DNA from 4 places in the Paenibacillus xylanilyticus genome. Region 4 is predicted to be linked to each of the others. Evidence: riboswitches for the same ligand, from Rfam matches in the RefSeq annotation. Region 4 holds a riboswitch; each other region holds the start of a gene.

Region 1 (4,214 bases), 1.4 Mb from region 4:
AGTGTATACGAGCCTGCAGGCACGCGAGGGCGTACGGCTGAAGGCTGGAATCTGCATCAGTACCACGGGAATTCCGAGTTTTATGCGGATTTTGGCATCTATAGTGTGCGTATTCGGGTACCGGACACATACAAGGTTGCTGCGACCGGGTTTCCTACGAAGCAGGCTGTTATAAAAAATGGCGAAAAGATCTATCAATTCTATGCTGACGATGTACACGACTTCGCCTGGGCAGCCTCACCTGACTTTGTTTATGCAGAAGAACCCTTCTCCGCTCCCAACGTGCCAGGTGTACGAATCAAGCTCTATCTGGACCCGGCCCACCAGGATCTGAAGGAACGTTACTTCTATGCAGCCAAAGCAGCTCTTTCGAATTACAGCAAGTGGTTTGGTCCGTATCCGTATTCCACGCTCTCTATCGTTGTTCCCCCAAAAACAGGTAATGGAGCAGGCGGCATGGAGTATCCTACCTTAGTTACAGCCTTCGGCGCGGATGACGCTACACCAGGCTACGATCTGGAACGCACAGTTGTACACGAGATTGGCCATCAGTACTTCTATGGTATGGTTGCCAGCAATGAATTTGAAGAAGCTTGGCTTGATGAGGGGTTCACCTCTTACGCAGAAGACAAACTGATGGAGCAGGAATACGGACTTATTCCGAATCTGCCCGTTCAATCCGGCTTAATTACTTCGCCTGCCTCACTCACGCAGGAGTCCTGGAAGTTTGATTCCCAGAATCATTACGCAGCCAATGTTTACACAAGGGGCAAGCTTGTGCTGCTGGGCATCGAACAACAAGTAGGCGCCAAAACGATGGAACGCATTCTTTCAACTTATGTCAAAAAGTATCGGTTCAAACATCCCACTTCGGCCGATTTCCAAAAGGTCGTGGAGCAAGTGACCCGTAAATCCTGGTCTGATTATTTTAATCAATACGTATATGGGGACGGGATGGCCGACTTCTCCGTGGAGAATATCCAGGTCAAGCCTGTTGAGAAAGATGGTCAAACGTTGTACGAATCATCGGTAACCTTAGTAAAGAAAGGCAGCGACTACGAGAAAGTACCCGTACGCATCGTTTTTGAGGATGGACACATCATCGCCAAGGAATGGGATGGCGGTAACGGTCGAATTACGTACAAGTTAACGTACAGCTCGCCTGTATCCTGGGCCATGACCGATCCGTTATATACCGTTGTGCTGGAGAACCGTCATATGAACAACTTTTTGAAAGCCGGTCTGGATGAACCATCCAAGTTCCGCTGGAGCATGAGTGTAACCAAACTTATTGAAGCTATATTCGGAGGTCTGTCATGGTGAGGTGGAGACAGTGAAAGCAAAAATACGTGAGGGCTGGTTTCTCGTCCGTCAGCATATGTTCATTGTGGCACTTTTATTTCTCTATCAGCTGGTGTGGGGTTACTTCATCTATAAAATGGTGCAATCCGCAGTCATTCCCTTGCTGCTGCGCTATCCGGACCCTGACGCCGGGGAACTGAGTACCATTTTATTCAAAATGGAAAGCCAGCTCAATCTGTCTACCCATCCCGAGGTGCATCGCTATTTATGGATACTTGGGGCCATGCTCCTGCTCCGCATGCTAATTACCCCTCTCATCCAGGCAGGGCTGCTCTACTCATTACAACACTTCAATCATACAGAAGAACGTGTTCCTTTTGTACGTGGGATCAAGGCACTGTGGAAACCGATGATGCTGCTTCATTTCATTAAAACGCTATTATTGCTGCTGCCTGCGTACTGGCTGATCCCCAAGCTGTATAGTATCTTTCTGGATGGATTCCACTCGCTGCAATTGCTCCTGCCAGGCATTCCATATGTAGCCGGATGGATCGTATATGGATGGATCATACATCATGCTTTGTTATATATGCAGTTTGGCGCTACAGCTCACGAGGATCAGGGCGGGGTAAAAGGTACATTTTTGGGTTTATTGCTCGCCTTGCGTCATATCTTTCCTCTCATTGGTATCGCAGTGGTTCTGGGAGGAATTCATCTGCTCATCTTCGGTGCTTTCACATCTGCGTCGTGGTTCCTGACAGGTCTCATCGGTCTCATCCTGCAACAAACCTATCCGCTCGCCAGATGTTTGCTCGATATATGGAAGATATGCGCTCATTTCCGTCTGTGGCAGTCCAAGTCCTCCAAAGGTTAAAAAGTGTAATGAACCGTGCAAAAATTGTTACCATCTTCATGTAAACTTATGTCAATGTTAACGCTTCACAAACGTAAACCCCGACCTTTCCCCGTCAAAGGTCGAGGTTTTTTTTGCTAATTTTCTTGTTAAACGTTGCCAAAGGCTTACTCCTCTGTTACAATAATCGCAGTGAGTTTTTAGTAACAACTTTGTAATCTTTACCTCATGAATTGTAACTACTTAAAATTAAATCGTCATTTCTTGATTTCGCAGGTGCACAACTAGCATAGCCAAATTCCTGGCACCTGGGAAGCGGGGGAACCAGTTATGGGTGAATTGATCTTGCTACAGAGGGATCATAGGGGACCTTCAACCGAATCCTTAAGCTAACCTCGCAGGCGTTGGAAGGGGTATATCTCTTGTTCAAAAAGAAATTAACAGCAGCTGTCCTCAGCTTAACATTCGCACTATCACTTGGAGCAGGCAGCGCATTCGCAGATTCAAAAATGGATAAAGTAATTGATTCAGCAATGGGAACTACATACAAAAGTGGTGGAACAACGCTTAACGGCTTTGACTGCTCTGGATTCACACGGTATGTATTCGAAAAGCTGGGCATCGATTTGGCTCGTCAATCCAGCTCCCAATTCGACATGGGTGACTCGGTATCCCGCATGGAAATGAGACCAGGCGATCTGGTATTCTTCAATACAACGGGTAAAGGGGTTTCACACGTAGGGATTTTCGTGGGTGAAGGTAAGTTTGCACACTCCTCGTCTTCCAAAGGAGTTACCATCAGTTCTTTGAGTGAGAACTACTGGGCCAACCGCTATGTTGGCGCTAAACGGATTATGAGCACGGACGCATATGAGTCACTGGCCCTCGACTAGGGACAAGCTGAGCAACATCATACTGTAACGAAGCATAAATCAACCGCCCGGTACATTCTCCGCAGGAATGTATCCGGCGGTTTTTTTGTGCATCTTCGTCCGTGCCCTTATGATGTTTTTACCCATCCCACTGTAATATAAACGAAATTCCAGGAACTTTTGTTTCACTTTTTTTCAAGGGAGCAAAACCTTGCCAAATGCCCTCCTCTTTTGTAGAGTAAAATCAGGATTAAATATGAAATGACATATGTTATAAACCATTAGCGTATGACTAGAAGTAGCTTGTTCACAATGAAAGGAGCGTGCAGTGGTGTGGATGAATCTTCTGTAACGTTTCACGTTGTGCCGATGCAAGAAGAACATGCAGCATTGATCTGCAGCTGGACATATGAACCACCCTATAACATTTATACCTGGCTGCCCTGGGAACAGATGAAGGCGCTGGAGGTTGAATTCGGGGATGAGCAGCTTCGAAAAGAGCAATATGCAGTTGTACTCGGAGAGCAGGACCAACTTTGCGGATTCGTTCAATTCTTTCCTCTTGAAGGCGGGACGCGGATTGGGCTTGGCATGCATCCTGAACAGTGTGGACAAGGTCGCGGTACTGCCTTCGTCTCTGCGATCGTGAAGGAAGCCATTCGGCGGAACCCTAGTCATGAGATCGATCTCGAAGTGCTCACTTGGAATACGCGAGCTATCCGGGTTTATCTCAAGGCTGGATTTGTCACCCAGGATACGTATGAACGACAGACACCAAGCGGTTTGATGCCCTTTTATTGCATGGTCTATGAAGGACCTCGCTAATCTTAAACTAACCCTTAAACCGCGTAAGACAAAGAAATTCATGCCCGTTTATGTGATTAGTTCAAAAAATTACCACAAAATGCTATGATGTCTTAACAGGTTCCGTTATAATGATATGGACAGTTTCAGTTTAGATGATCTTTCATTCTGGAGGGGACATAACGGATGCACAAATGGATCATGAGCGGGGTATTTTTTGCAGCATGCGCATTGGCTATTGTATTAATGTTTACGCTTCCAGGGAAAGAGGAAGTGGCTGAAGAAGCGAAACCAACCATGCCTGAAGTGGCAATGGATGCCGGACAGGCTGAAGCACTGGTCAAAACCAATTGTATCACGTGTCACGGGGATCAGCTTCAAGG
Region 2 (4,214 bases), 730 kb from region 4:
TCAGATTGTTAATGCCTGATCCTGGAGTCACGCTGTCGAATTTGACAAAGTTAATGCCCCACTCGCCCAGAAGATCTGCAATGGAATCGATGTATTTCTGAGCACATGGATTCGAAAAATCAATCTTGTAGGTATACGCATTCCAAGCATCCATCACGGTAAGCGGCTGATAAGCAATATCCTGCATTCGGCAAGCTCCGCCCGTCCCATAGATCTCAAGGTTTTTATTGTATGCATCAATGGACAATCCGGGAATCAGATAGATCCCGATCTTCTGACCATTGTTATGAACATAGTCGATAACCTCCTGGAATCCGTTCGGATACAGTTCTTGGTTAGGAATCGGTCTTCCGTATTCATCATTATCTCCGTTCCATCCCGCATCAATATTGATATATTCATAGCCATGAGCCTGTAACTTCTCGCGCATGGCATCCGATTGCTTCTTGATGCTCTCCGCTGATGTCCATTTTACGGAAGGGTCATACACCTGCATACTGTAACTGCTCCAGCCCATGTAAGGTTTCTCAGCTAATGTCGTCTCTGCAGCCGCTTCAACCACACGACCTTTGGTCCCTGTAAATCCAAACTGAACTGCCGCAAAGATGAACACCAGAAAAACCATCACTATCCGTTTACCCATTCGCTTCAAATCATCCCTACCCCCTCTGAAATAGTGAATTCAAAATCCATAATGATAGCGCTTTCCTTACGTGAAAAGAATAGTGGATGTATTATGCTCAGGGTAGGTACAATTCGGAATTTTGCGTACATTTCACCATGAAAGCGGGGGTACAACAGCCATAGAACAGGCATTTCTCCCCCTTACACCGAAGATTTTGCAAGTGAGCCGCTGCTATAAGATCGATTCGAAGGACGTTGTTTAAGTAACGATGTGTGTATCGTAGTTATGGTCTTATGGTCAAGTAAAAAGACATAAAAAAAGGTCTCCCGCAGGCGTTAGCCTAACGAGAAACCTTTTCTTCTTATGATGCGGTCGAGAGGACTCGAACCTCCACGGGGGGTTAGCCCACACGGACCTGAACCGTGCGCGTCTGCCAATTCCGCCACGACCGCATATGGCATATCTCCGAGATAATCTATCGCGGCGACAAGAAATAATATATCATGTGAAATTCAGTGTGTCAACACTTAAATGATTTAGTATAAAACTAAGATAACCAAAAGGAATTAAAATCTGCTTGAGAACAAACTTTCCCTGCTAAAAATGAACCACGCTCTCCTCTACTACTCCAATTTACTTATTTGTCCAATTTTTGCGCTGATGAAACACAAATTACGTTTTTGTCATCATAAATAAACATGGAGAACTACTACTTTCCACAAAAAGTCTTGAATTCCGTTAACATTGCAGAAGGAAGAAAGGTTTGACAATTACGCATTTATGCAATATAGTTTCAAAAGGTTACAAAATATTAATTATTCATTTGCCGAGTTTCATGTTTGAAAACGGGGGAACCATTTTGGGTGAATTATTCTTATACATAGGAAATATAGGGAACCTTCTACCGAACCCTTAGCTAACTCCGTAGGCATCGAAGGGAGAACATTGATTTTGAAAAAACTGATCATTTCTATTTTTGGCGCAGCCGTTCTATTTACATCTGGTGCAGCAAGCACTGAGGCGAGCAGTATTAACACCGTCGTTAACAACATGACTGGAATACCTTATAAGTGGGGCGGCACGACGCTGGCCGGGTTTGATTGCTCTGGATTTATGAGATATATTTTCCAAAAATATAGCATTGAATTGCCACGTACGTCACAGCAGCAAGCCAAGGCGGGTACTCCGGTATCCAAGGCCAATATCCGCACAGGGGATCTAGTATTCTTCAACACTTCAGGCAGCGGAATTTCGCATACAGGCGTATACATCGGGGGCGGACAATTCGCTCATGCTTCCAGCAGTAAAGGTGTCAGCATCACCAAAATGTCGAATCCATACTTCAGTGACCGCTATGTAACAGCGCGCCGGGTGACCGGACAATTTATGTATAACAAGATGCTTGGAAAAATATAAGTTGGACAAGAAACAGGCTCTGGAATGCTCCAGAGCCTGTTTTGCTGTCTGGTTATTCAGACTCACTTGCAGGAAAACCTTAGTGCAACGCTTTTTGCACACGCATTGCGCCTTGAGACAGCGCGTGACCGCCGCCTACCGCTCCAGCTACCGCAACCGTCTCCATAATCTCCTGATCGGTTGCGCCCTTCGCACGGGCCTCTTCTACGTGGTAAAACGTACATACTTCGTTATTGGCAAACAATCCGATGCCGAGGGCAATCAGCTGCTTGGTTTTGGCGTCGATGGCACCTGACTGAAAGCATTCACCTGTAAAATCGTGATACGCTTTGACTACGCCAGGCAACACATCGCTTAATTCTCCAATCTGATCCTTGTAGGCATGTACCTTATCATTCATCAATGTCATGGCTACCCGCACATCCTCTCGGCTGATAAGTTTACGAATTCTCGCTGTACCTATCTTCTCTCCCGAGTGGCGGAATTATGCCAAACCATCCATGGTAATTCCATGCATCCGTCTCCAGAGCGGCTCTATTCATTCAGCCGGACTTTGGCGCGGTTCACTAAAGAGCTGATAGCGATAGCTGCGGTCCAGCTTAACCACACGTCTGTTCTGGCGACGGATAAGCACCTGTTCCCCATCCCATGCAACGACAATTCCTGTTACGTCGTTGGATTCCAGACCATCCCGTACCACTCTTACTTTTTCACCCGATAAGCGCAGTGCATCCAATTCTGCATCACTAATCATGTCTATGGCTCCTATGTTTCAAAATAATTTACAAAAAGAGACCTAAATGAAGAGTCATTTAGGTCTCACGTGACTGTATTGGACTGTTATGTCATTCGAAAAATATCCCGACTGAAAGTTACCGCTGCGCGTGCTCTTTGCTGTCGTTCTTCTCGAACCAAAAATCAAGCACTTTGGCGGACATCACACGTTCTTCAAGGTACTCCACTTGATGTGGTGTAAATTGTTCTTTCCAAGCGAAGGACAACTCTTCACACAAGCCTACAATGGTCAGCAACTCTGACCAGGCAACATAGCGTTTGTACCAGAAAAATTGAGGATGTTCAATCATATAGGGATAAAGGTCATCGAATTCCGTATGTTTACAATCCAGGGCACGTTCAAAATGAACTTTCGACTCCGCCAGCTTTTCAATAAAAAATTGTTCTGATGCCGGTTGGTTCCCCATGGTGTTGCCTCCTCTCCCTAACATAACCCCATTATAAATGAAATTCGCGGTCATGCAAAGGCATTGTTCAAAAAATAGGCTTTTTCCTTTAAACTGTCACATTTGGTTATCGTCGAATTGCACGGTTCCATCATTCAGTGAACGAATGCGCACCAAAGCTTCCACCGGAATGCCCTGCTCGCGGATCGTACGTGCACCGGCCTGAAAACATTTCTCGACCACGACACCGAATCCGACGAGCTCCGCCCCTGAACGTTCAATGATCTTAATGACACCGCGAGCTGCATCTCCGTTGGCGATAATATCGTCTATAAACAAAATACGGTCATTCTCATGAATATATTCGCGGGATACCATAATATCGGTTACGATCCCTTTGGTAAAGGAAGGTACACGTTCACAGTAGGCATCGGGATCTGCCAGAAGTGTCTTTTTTCGACGGGCAAATACGAGCGGCACCCCAAGTTCATGTGCTGCGGCAAAAGCAACCGGGATCCCTGAAGATTCCACGGTAATGACCCGTGTCACTCCACTTTCACGAAAGCGAGCAGCAAACTCGCGGCCCATCTCCATTGTCAGTGCAGGATCAATCTGGTGATTCAATAATCCGTCCAGCTTCAGCACCTGATCCGAGATGACTACGCCTTCTTGTAATATTCGTTGTTTTAATATTTCCATCATTCGACCTCCCAAGCCTATCCTATGAGGTAAAAGTATCATAGATGAGGCTGTCAGTTCAAGCGAAATCGGCTTTCCTCCATCATTGACCGATTCTGAGAACGAAAGCTTCTTACAATTGTCATGAGTTACCAGGGTCAAGCATACCTTGTACCATGGTACCCGCATGTCCAAACTATTATGGGGCCTGAGAGGGGAAACGCATGAAACAGGCATTCCGGGTGCTGCAGATCGCATTTACATACATCGGAACGGTTGTAGGAGCAGGCTTCGCGACAGGGCAGGAAATACTG
Region 3 (4,214 bases), 1.5 Mb from region 4:
TTCCTTCTGGATCATAACAACAATGCTGTCTACCGGCAGTTTCTCTTCCAGCAGTTTCATCATAATAGGAGTCGTCACATAATACGGCAGATTGGCTACAACACTTACCTTGCCCACACTAGCAAAGTCTGTGCGGAAAAGCTCTGCCAAGTCCAGCTTCAGCACATCGCCGTGCTGTATCCGAACGTTGGGATAAGGCTCCATTACTTCTCCAAGGATCGGTAACAAACGCTGATCGATTTCCACCGCGGTTACAGGGCCGGCTGCTCGGGCCAGTCTCTCCGTAAGTGCTCCAATCCCCGGGCCGATTTCGAGTGCGCCCTTGGACTCGTCCAGATCTGCTGCATTTACAATTTTGTTCAATATATTTTGATCAATCAGAAAGTTCTGACCTAGACTTTTTTTAAAGGAGAAACCGTGTCTCTGAATTATCTCTTTCGTTCGCTTGGGTGTTGCAATTTCCAAAGTCTCATCCATGCCATTCATACGCTCACAATCCTTCACGTTCAATTTGCGATAATGCTGCAGAAAACTCTTCCCGGCTAATTTGGAATACACCCAGCCGCTTGTGGAACTGCTTTCCGTTGCAGTAACCTATGCCGAGCAGATTCCCCATCTCCATACGCCTTGCAGCTGCCTGCGGGTGCACAATCAGTCCTGCTGCAATCAAGTCATCCCAATCGATCTGGCTCGGTACACCCTCGTACGAGGTATGCACACGCTCCAGCGCATGGCGGATTGCCTCAGGTGAGGCATTCTCGACCCCGATATCCCCTTTGCGGGTTGCGTCCGCTTCCGGAATAAAAGCATGTTTGCAGCCTGGAACCTTGTTTGCAATGATTTTGCGAATGCGCTCACCGGCATGATCCGGGTCGGTAAGAACAATTACACCGCGTCTTTCCTGTGCCAGTGCAATTCGCTTCAGGATTCGCTGGTTAATGGCTGATCCGCCGGTCTCTATGGTGTCTGCCTCAACAGCCCGCCGGATGGCGACGGTATCGTCGCGTCCTTCTACCACAATGACTTCTTTTATCATGTTCCATTTCTTCCTTTCTAACGCAAAAAGAAGAGGAATATCCTCTTCTCTGCCAAACGGCGGCGAGCCTATTCAGACTCCACCGCCGCATATTCCGCATGATTCATTCATGCAACTATTTTATAGCATTCCCATTTCAAAGTAAAACGATTTTAGTTCGCTTCCGGCTTAACCGGACCGATCACATATACCGTCTTGCCTTTCTTACGTCCGAAATTCAGGGCATGCTTTACACTGTCATAATACACATCGATTTTGTTGCCTTTAATGGCGCCGCCAGTATCTTCCGCACGACGGAAGCCGAGGCCCTCAATATACACCCACCAGCCGATCGGAATCACTTTTGGATCGACCGCAATGGTCCGTCCTTCAGTTACCCGGGTACCGGAAGCTGTTTTTGTACCAATGCCAGGCTCCTCAGAAGAGTACGCGGTCATCGATACATTTTTAAGTACTTTGGAATATTTAAAAGAAGTGCCTGAGACGGTAATCACTTTGCTGCCTGATGCAGCGGTTTTCTTCGAGTTCGTTGTCGTTTCTTTCTTTGCTGTGGAGGTTTGGGCCGATACCGTCTGAATCTCCGGCTTCTTCACAACAGGTTTTGCTTTGGTTCCGACAGCAATAACTTTATCGACACGGTTGGTCGATACCGATTTGCCCACCATCTTTTTGGAGACTAACTCTCCATCCTGGAACACCTTTTCGATATGCTGTACAAGTGTACCTTCTTTGCCGTTTACGATGACGCGATTGTCACCTTTGTACAAGCTAGGGTCAGCCGTTTTGATTACTTTGTACGCAATCGGCTGTTCCACTTCCACTGTACGCTTTGTTACACGCACTACGCGAATTTTCATATCTGCCTTGATTGGTGTTGCGAGCGCAGGATAAACCTTATCCTCACTTGCAACTTCAATTCCAGATTTCTGAATTGCATCTTCTACCGATGAATCGGTTGTATACAGAGTCTTGGTGTCTCCGTCTGCCGTAATGTTGACTGGAACGGCCCGCTCAATAACGATGCGGTCTCCATCTGCGATTGCCCCGTTCAAAGGCATGGATACCTCATCATGGGGGCTGACTGTGATTGATTGCTCCTCCAGCATTTCTTGAAGCATTCCTGTACGAGTCTCTACCGCTTGAGCTTTGCCATCAATAACCAGCGAAATTTGTTTCCCGGCTTGACCGTAAACGACTAACAAGATCATGATTGTAAGCGCGATTGAGAAAATAGCGATCAGTGCCATTTGACGCATGTTCTCATGCTTCCACCGCAACGCGTAAGACTTACTGGATGATCGTGACTCATGGGTCTCTTCTGGTTGGAATGTGCCCACTTCTCCGTCCTCCTTCATAGCCTCGCCGTCTAAAGTTAATGCATGATGTCTTTGACGCGACTATACCAAATTTTCTACAGAACTGATCGATATCTCAATGACCGGTTCTGCACCATGAACCACTCTTCGCAACATGATGTCACCACCTGAATTCTTACCGTATGATGACCTTATTTCTTTTATTCAAAAACAAAAAAGCCAAAGAAAGAGTGTAAGAGGAACTCTTTCGTGGCTTCCGAATGATTTTGAATATCGGAAATTCATGCACGAGGTTGCCTCTCTTTTTCCGCTTGCGAGGTTAGCTGTCGGGTTCGGGCGAAAGAGAGCCGCCCTATCTCCGGTCACCCGCTCATGGCGGATGCCCTTGAATTCACCCCGAGACCCAAAGAAGAAATCAAATAGTGCTTCGCAAATGCATCCGCTGCTTTTGGGTCAGCGAACGATGCGCATCAGCTACTTACACTGATGTTTAAGCCCTATTGGTTCCCCCGCTCTCCGTTAACGGAGACTCAGCGAGATCGGTTCATGAAAAGTATTGTTGTGTCATCGGAAAGTGTCCCTTTGTTCATCCCCCGAACATCTGTCCAATTTTCCTCACAACAATTCACTGAAAAGATGATATCCTGTTTCGATGCATGTTGTAAAGCGTTGTTCAAGTACGTTTTTCTAAATATTTGGTTAAAATATTGTAATATTCTTCATTTATTTGGATCAAAAAGCAAATTCGCTCCGTCTACCTCTCTTTTTCACCGCATTTGCTTCGTTTTTTAACGAATCCCAAATCGTTCCATGGCATTTTTGGTCGTTATTGCAGCAATTTCCTCTACCGAAATGCCTTTAATTTCCGCAGCTGCTTCTGCAACCAGACGTACATGCGCTGTTTCGTTTCGTTTTCCACGATAAGGATGTGGTGTAAGATATGGGGAGTCGGTTTCAATGAAAAATCGGTCCATTGGCACCTTCGCCAGTACCTCTTTTGGCTGCTTGGCGTTTTTGAACGTAATTGGTCCACCGAAGGATAGATGGAACCCTAGATCCAGACAGAGTTTTGCCGTTTCCCAGCTTCCTGAGAAAGAGTGCATCACACCCCCGACTTCTCCTGCTTTCTCTTCACGCAAAATTCTGACAATATCTTCATGAGCATCGCGATTATGAATGACAATAGGCATATTGAGTTCACGAGCCAGTCCGATCTGTTGTCTTAAAACACGATGCTGCACATCCTTCGGTGAAGTGTCCCAATAATAATCCAGGCCAATTTCGCCTATGGCAACGACTTTTTCATGTTTGCACAGAGACGCAATCCACTCGAGATCGCCCTCCTGCATCGTAATGGCATCCTGAGGATGCCAGCCTACAGCAGCATATATAAAATCATACGTTTCGGCAAGCTTCATCGTGGATGGAATGGTCTCCCGGTTGAAACCAACATTGATCATACGGCCAACCCCGGCGTCAACAGCACGTTGAATCATCTCCTCGCGGTCCTCGTCGAATTGCGGTGCATCCAGGTGTGTATGTGTGTCGAATAACATCATTTGTATTTCTCCCTTCCTGTCGAATAACTGTTTTCGATCCCAATCAAAATTCTATAAAATGCACTCATTTTATCATCATCATTTGATTTTTCAGAGTACAACATGTGGAATTAACAAATTTAATTTCTACTATATATAGGAGCCCTTCTCACCTTAATTTGTTCAAAAAAAGTGTACATTACAAAATTATGTCGATCTACATATACTCTCCATTAAAGCAGATTACTGTATCATGATAATATCTCGAAATAGAAACTCTTTCTGCCATAGCTAATTTGTAATAATTTTACTCCTCACAGCTCA
Region 4 (4,214 bases):
ATTAATATTAAATAATGACGTAAAAACGTGATGTTCTATAGACATACAAGAAAAAGCACGTCAGCAAGGAGGTTGCTGCGTGCTTTTTTCGTTTGGGGAAATATGAGGGGAGCTTGGAGTCGGTAAGATTAGGCGCGATAAGCATGCAGCCCTGCGCCAAGCATGTGGAAGCTGGGGAACAGCGATTTCATGGACATGGAGGTTGGCTGTGCCGGTCCATCCGCAGCGGAGGCGCTAACGGTGTTCCATTCATGCTCCAGGTCTGCGGCCAGGCGAACCAGCAGTTCCTGGGTGGTATTGTTATGCATGGGGAGAACTTTGGAAGCTTCGGTTATGCATGCATTCATGGCTGAGTGCAAGTAACCCATTACCGCTTCCTCGACGGGGATATCGAGGTAGTGGTTAATCCAGGCGTGAACAGTAGAGAGGCAGCCTACAGACTCGTATTTGGCAAGGGTGTGTTCGAGCTGGCTGAATTCAATCCAAGGGTGGAGAGCCCGGGCCAGCTTGATCAGTCTTTTACCCATGGCAGCAGCTTGCTCCCTTTGATCAGAAGGAGTCCGCTGAACGTGAACCAACTTGTCAATGAGTGCTGTTCGCCATGTGTCATTATGATCTGTTGCGCTGTAGATACCTTTAATCGCCATGCCCTCAAGTCGAACGATACTGGGATGCAGCTGGCAGCGCATGAAGGACTCCAGATCATCGGCATTTCGGATGCTGCCTTCAGCAATGTGTACATCCATACCAAATGAATGGGTAAAACCTCCGACATGAATGGAGGAATCAAGCAGTTTGACATAATCGAGCAGCTTATTCCCACGGTTCACGGTCTTTCGCCTCCTATGTTCGTAAAATGTTATATTATATAACATTAATATTGATTTCCGAATGCTTTTATGTTTAAAATCCGAATTATATGATATATATAATCACATAAATATCCGTATTCTGTCAATGGTTTCTTGTTTTTAAGTTTTAATTATATTTAAATGTTACATTATATGACTGAAAATAGTTAACCACATAAAAATAATGTTATGTATATGATATGTTTTCTCATGAAGAGCTCAAATTGAAAATGAAGATGTATAAAAGATTTGAAATTTAATGTATGCGGCAGTTAAAAGATCATGACGATAAAAACCGATATTTGGAGGAAAAACACAGGTGCAAAAGTAGTTTTAATAAAAGTGCTTTACTTTTATAATGTGATCCTGTATAATCAATTTTGTTGCCGATTATTTACGACATGCGGTCGTGGTGGAATGGCAGACACGCTATCTTGAGGGGGTAGTGGGCGTATGCCCGTGGAGGTTCGAGTCCTCTCGACCGCATCATAATGTACGACAAGAAGAGGTTTTCCGAATATGGAAAGCCTCTTTTTTTTGCGTTTGGAACAACATAAAGAAAGGCCATTCACACAGAACCGGACTTTCTCTGGTTCCCTGTTGATGATGGCCTCTCCATGTAGATCTATTTCAGAAGTTTCTCAATATCAGCCTCAATTTGATCAGGAGTTGTTTTTGGAGCATAACGCTTCACAACGCGTCCGTTCTGATCAACAAGGAATTTGGTAAAGTTCCACTTGATGGCTTTGGATCCGAGCAGTCCCGGTGCCTCTGTTGTCAGGTGCTGGAATAGAGGATGAGCGCTTGAGCCATTGACATCAATTTTCTCAAACATAGGGAAGCTTACACCGTAATTCATCTGGCAGAACTCTGCAATATCATCGGAAGATCCCTTTTCCTGAGCGAATTGGTTACTTGGGAAGCCCAGTACTTCAAACTGTCGGTCTTTGAATTTGTTATAGAGTTCCTGTAAGCCTTCAAATTGCGGGGTCAGACCACATTTGCTCGCCGTATTAACAATCAGCAGCACCTTGTTGCGATAATCGGACATCTCGACTTCCTGGCCCCGAAGGGTATTGACTTTGTAGTCATAAACGGACATGATCAGTCGCCTCCATATCGTATAATGGGTTAATGATTCCTATAGTTATATTATATTGCTTACAATTAGATAATGCAAAACTAATTGACTGAATTCCTATGTTGACTTACAGATATCTAAAATTACAACCGTTTTTCATAAGGACGAGAATTAGCGAGCTTCACAGAGATGGATGGAGAATGGATAGGTTGTAAGCGATATCATTGATATGTAATGCCTTAAATTCGTCCATTCGGTGATCTGATCGTACTTTACACTAACATGTCGCGGGTGTATGATTCATATCGTAATTTCTAATTCAATTAAACTTAACATGAACAACGAAACAAACGATAATATCGCTCTGGTCAATATATGAAACAGGAACGATGTTTTAATCGCTGAGTTTCCATTCATTCATGGGTGGGAAACGGGGGAACCAATCGGAATGGCTGTCATTGCAGCTGATCCATGGGGTGAATTTTTCGGTGCAAGCCGGAAATAGGGCGACTCTCGCGCCCGAATCCGTCAGCTAACCTCGTAAGCGTTAAAGGGAGAGGCAACAAGCCGTACGCATATTCATGGCGTTTTTGTCATGGGTTATTCAAGAAGCGTTCGGGAGGCCTTGGTCCCCCACGCTTCTTTTTTGTTGTCTTTTCACGCCAAGGGAGGAACGAACGATGGATAATGAGATGATTTTAGTAACAGCACCGAATGAAGCGGGCCGCAAGTTTATCAAGCTGTTGATGTACAAAAAAATGCCGTTTGCCGTTCTGACCAACAGTGCAGGGGAAGAACGGAAGCTCCGCAGAATCGGAGTGGAGAACGTCATTCGCATGAATACAGCTGAAGCTCAGAAGTGGTTTCTACCGCAGTCGAGCGTAGGCAACGTTTTTATTTTCGAGAACAGTTTGAACCTGACCTGCCGCTACCTGCAGATCTGCCGTTCCTGGACCTCCAAATCACTATGTGTGATCACGGAACAGAGTCACCCCAAAGGCATTTACCGCGGGATGGGAGCTGACCGTATTGTGTATTCTCTTAATGGAGAAGTTGGCTTCTTGCTTAATGGTTAATGTGATAGCTGCCGATTGATCCGGTGTAAGGTGCCTGTTATAATTGAACTTGTGGAAAAACGGAATTCTGAGGAGACTCATGCTTGATGGTGGGTCTTCTTTTTTATTTGAGCATTAATGTACATTGCTGATGTAGAGATTGCGTTCATGGCTAACAAGGAGGAATAGGCGTGCCGGATGTACGGGGGTTAAAATGGTTGTTCTTTGATGTAGGAGATACGCTGGTGGACGAATGGGAGCCGGTAGATGATATTATAGGGCAGTTTGTAAAAGAAGCCTGCTTGCTTGGTTATCCGGTGAAAATAGAGGAAGTGCGAGAGATATTTGCCTCCTGTTACCGAAATTATGAGCAGTGGCCCATGAGGGTAGCCATTCGAACGCTGATCAGCGATGAACGTCATAGGGAGAAGATCCAGGAGAAGTTGAAGTTCCGGAAGGAACTGGAGAAGCCCTTCGCTTCTGCTGACGCGGTGTTGAAGGAATTGTCACACCATTATCGAATTGGCATTATTGCCAATCAGAGTCCAGGGACAGCTGAGCGCCTGGAGAGCTACGGTCTGCGGAAGTACGTGGATGTACTGGCATGTTCGGCAGAAGAAGGTGTATCGAAGCCGGATCCGGAACTCTATGCTGTGGCTTTGAAGCAGGCGGGATGTGAACCCGAGGAAGCAGTCATGATTGGGGATCGGATTGATAACGATATCATTCCTGCCAAGAAGCTGGGGATGCGAACGATTCGGATTTTGCAGGGCTATGGACGATTTCAGCCTGAGCTGGAGGGCCAAGAGCGTGCAGACTGGACCATCGAAGCGTTGGAACAGCTTATTCCACTGCTTGTGCCTTCTGAGGGTTAGTGGATAAAATTAAAAAAAGATGACTTTCGTGTCATTAAATAAAGGACAAGGCAAGTGTACGGCAAAGCTAAAAGGCTGATCCCTTCAAGTATATTCTTGAGGAGGGATCAGCCTTTTTTTATAAATCTATAGTAAGAGGGAGACGGTTTTAGCGCATATATAGATTAAAACAGCATGATGGTTTGGATAATCAGATAAACGTTCAGAACCACAATTACGGCAGCGATGATCCAAGAGACGACTTTGAGCCACAGTTTGTTGGCGAATGCGCCCATGCTTTTTTTGTCACTCGTAAACATCACAAGTGGAATAACGGCAAAAGGCAGCTGCAAGGATAGAATCACTTGGCTCA

Evidence for each region. Region 4 has a riboswitch for cyclic di-AMP ahead of F4V51_RS06640 (hypothetical protein). Riboswitches for the same ligand answer to the same signal wherever they lie in the genome.
Region 1: linked by a shared signal. The riboswitch ahead of F4V51_RS00515 (C40 family peptidase) and the one ahead of F4V51_RS06640 (hypothetical protein) in region 4 are both predicted to bind cyclic di-AMP.
Region 2: linked by a shared signal. The riboswitch ahead of F4V51_RS10200 (C40 family peptidase) and the one ahead of F4V51_RS06640 (hypothetical protein) in region 4 are both predicted to bind cyclic di-AMP.
Region 3: linked by a shared signal. The riboswitch ahead of F4V51_RS00150 (resuscitation-promoting factor) and the one ahead of F4V51_RS06640 (hypothetical protein) in region 4 are both predicted to bind cyclic di-AMP.

The regions. Positions count from the first base shown of each region.
Region 1 covers NZ_CP044310.1:107,557-111,770, reverse strand. The annotation lists gene F4V51_RS00525 (M1 family metallopeptidase) at 1-1,323, shown strand, start outside; gene F4V51_RS00520 (hypothetical protein) at 1,334-2,176, shown strand; cyclic di-AMP (ydaO/yuaA leader) riboswitch at 2,437-2,574, shown strand; gene F4V51_RS00515 (C40 family peptidase) at 2,578-3,048, shown strand; gene F4V51_RS00510 (GNAT family N-acetyltransferase) at 3,340-3,852, shown strand; gene F4V51_RS00505 (c-type cytochrome) at 4,018-4,214, shown strand, end outside.
Region 2 covers NZ_CP044310.1:2,226,268-2,230,481, reverse strand. The annotation lists gene F4V51_RS10210 (X2-like carbohydrate binding domain-containing protein) at 1-643, opposite strand, end outside; tRNA gene F4V51_RS10205 (tRNA-Leu) at 993-1,077, opposite strand; cyclic di-AMP (ydaO/yuaA leader) riboswitch at 1,440-1,571, shown strand; gene F4V51_RS10200 (C40 family peptidase) at 1,577-2,041, shown strand; gene F4V51_RS10195 (carboxymuconolactone decarboxylase family protein) at 2,121-2,450, opposite strand; gene F4V51_RS10190 (hypothetical protein) at 2,580-2,795, opposite strand; gene F4V51_RS10185 (hypothetical protein) at 2,914-3,243, opposite strand; gene F4V51_RS10180 (xanthine phosphoribosyltransferase) at 3,340-3,921, opposite strand; gene F4V51_RS10175 (YkvI family membrane protein) at 4,125-4,214, shown strand, end outside.
Region 3 covers NZ_CP044310.1:31,018-35,231, reverse strand. The annotation lists gene rsmA (16S rRNA (adenine(1518)-N(6)/adenine(1519)-N(6))-dimethyltransferase RsmA) at 1-477, opposite strand, end outside; gene rnmV (ribonuclease M5) at 491-1,036, opposite strand; gene F4V51_RS00150 (resuscitation-promoting factor) at 1,189-2,373, opposite strand; cyclic di-AMP (ydaO/yuaA leader) riboswitch at 2,645-2,898, opposite strand; gene F4V51_RS00145 (TatD family hydrolase) at 3,141-3,911, opposite strand.
Region 4 covers NZ_CP044310.1:1,496,617-1,500,830, forward strand. The annotation lists gene F4V51_RS06625 (urease accessory protein UreF) at 129-830, opposite strand; tRNA gene F4V51_RS06630 (tRNA-Leu) at 1,255-1,337, shown strand; gene F4V51_RS06635 (glutathione peroxidase) at 1,477-1,953, opposite strand; cyclic di-AMP (ydaO/yuaA leader) riboswitch at 2,322-2,494, shown strand; gene F4V51_RS06640 (hypothetical protein) at 2,613-3,008, shown strand; gene F4V51_RS06645 (HAD family hydrolase) at 3,179-3,862, shown strand; gene F4V51_RS06650 (Nramp family divalent metal transporter) at 4,027-4,214, opposite strand, start outside.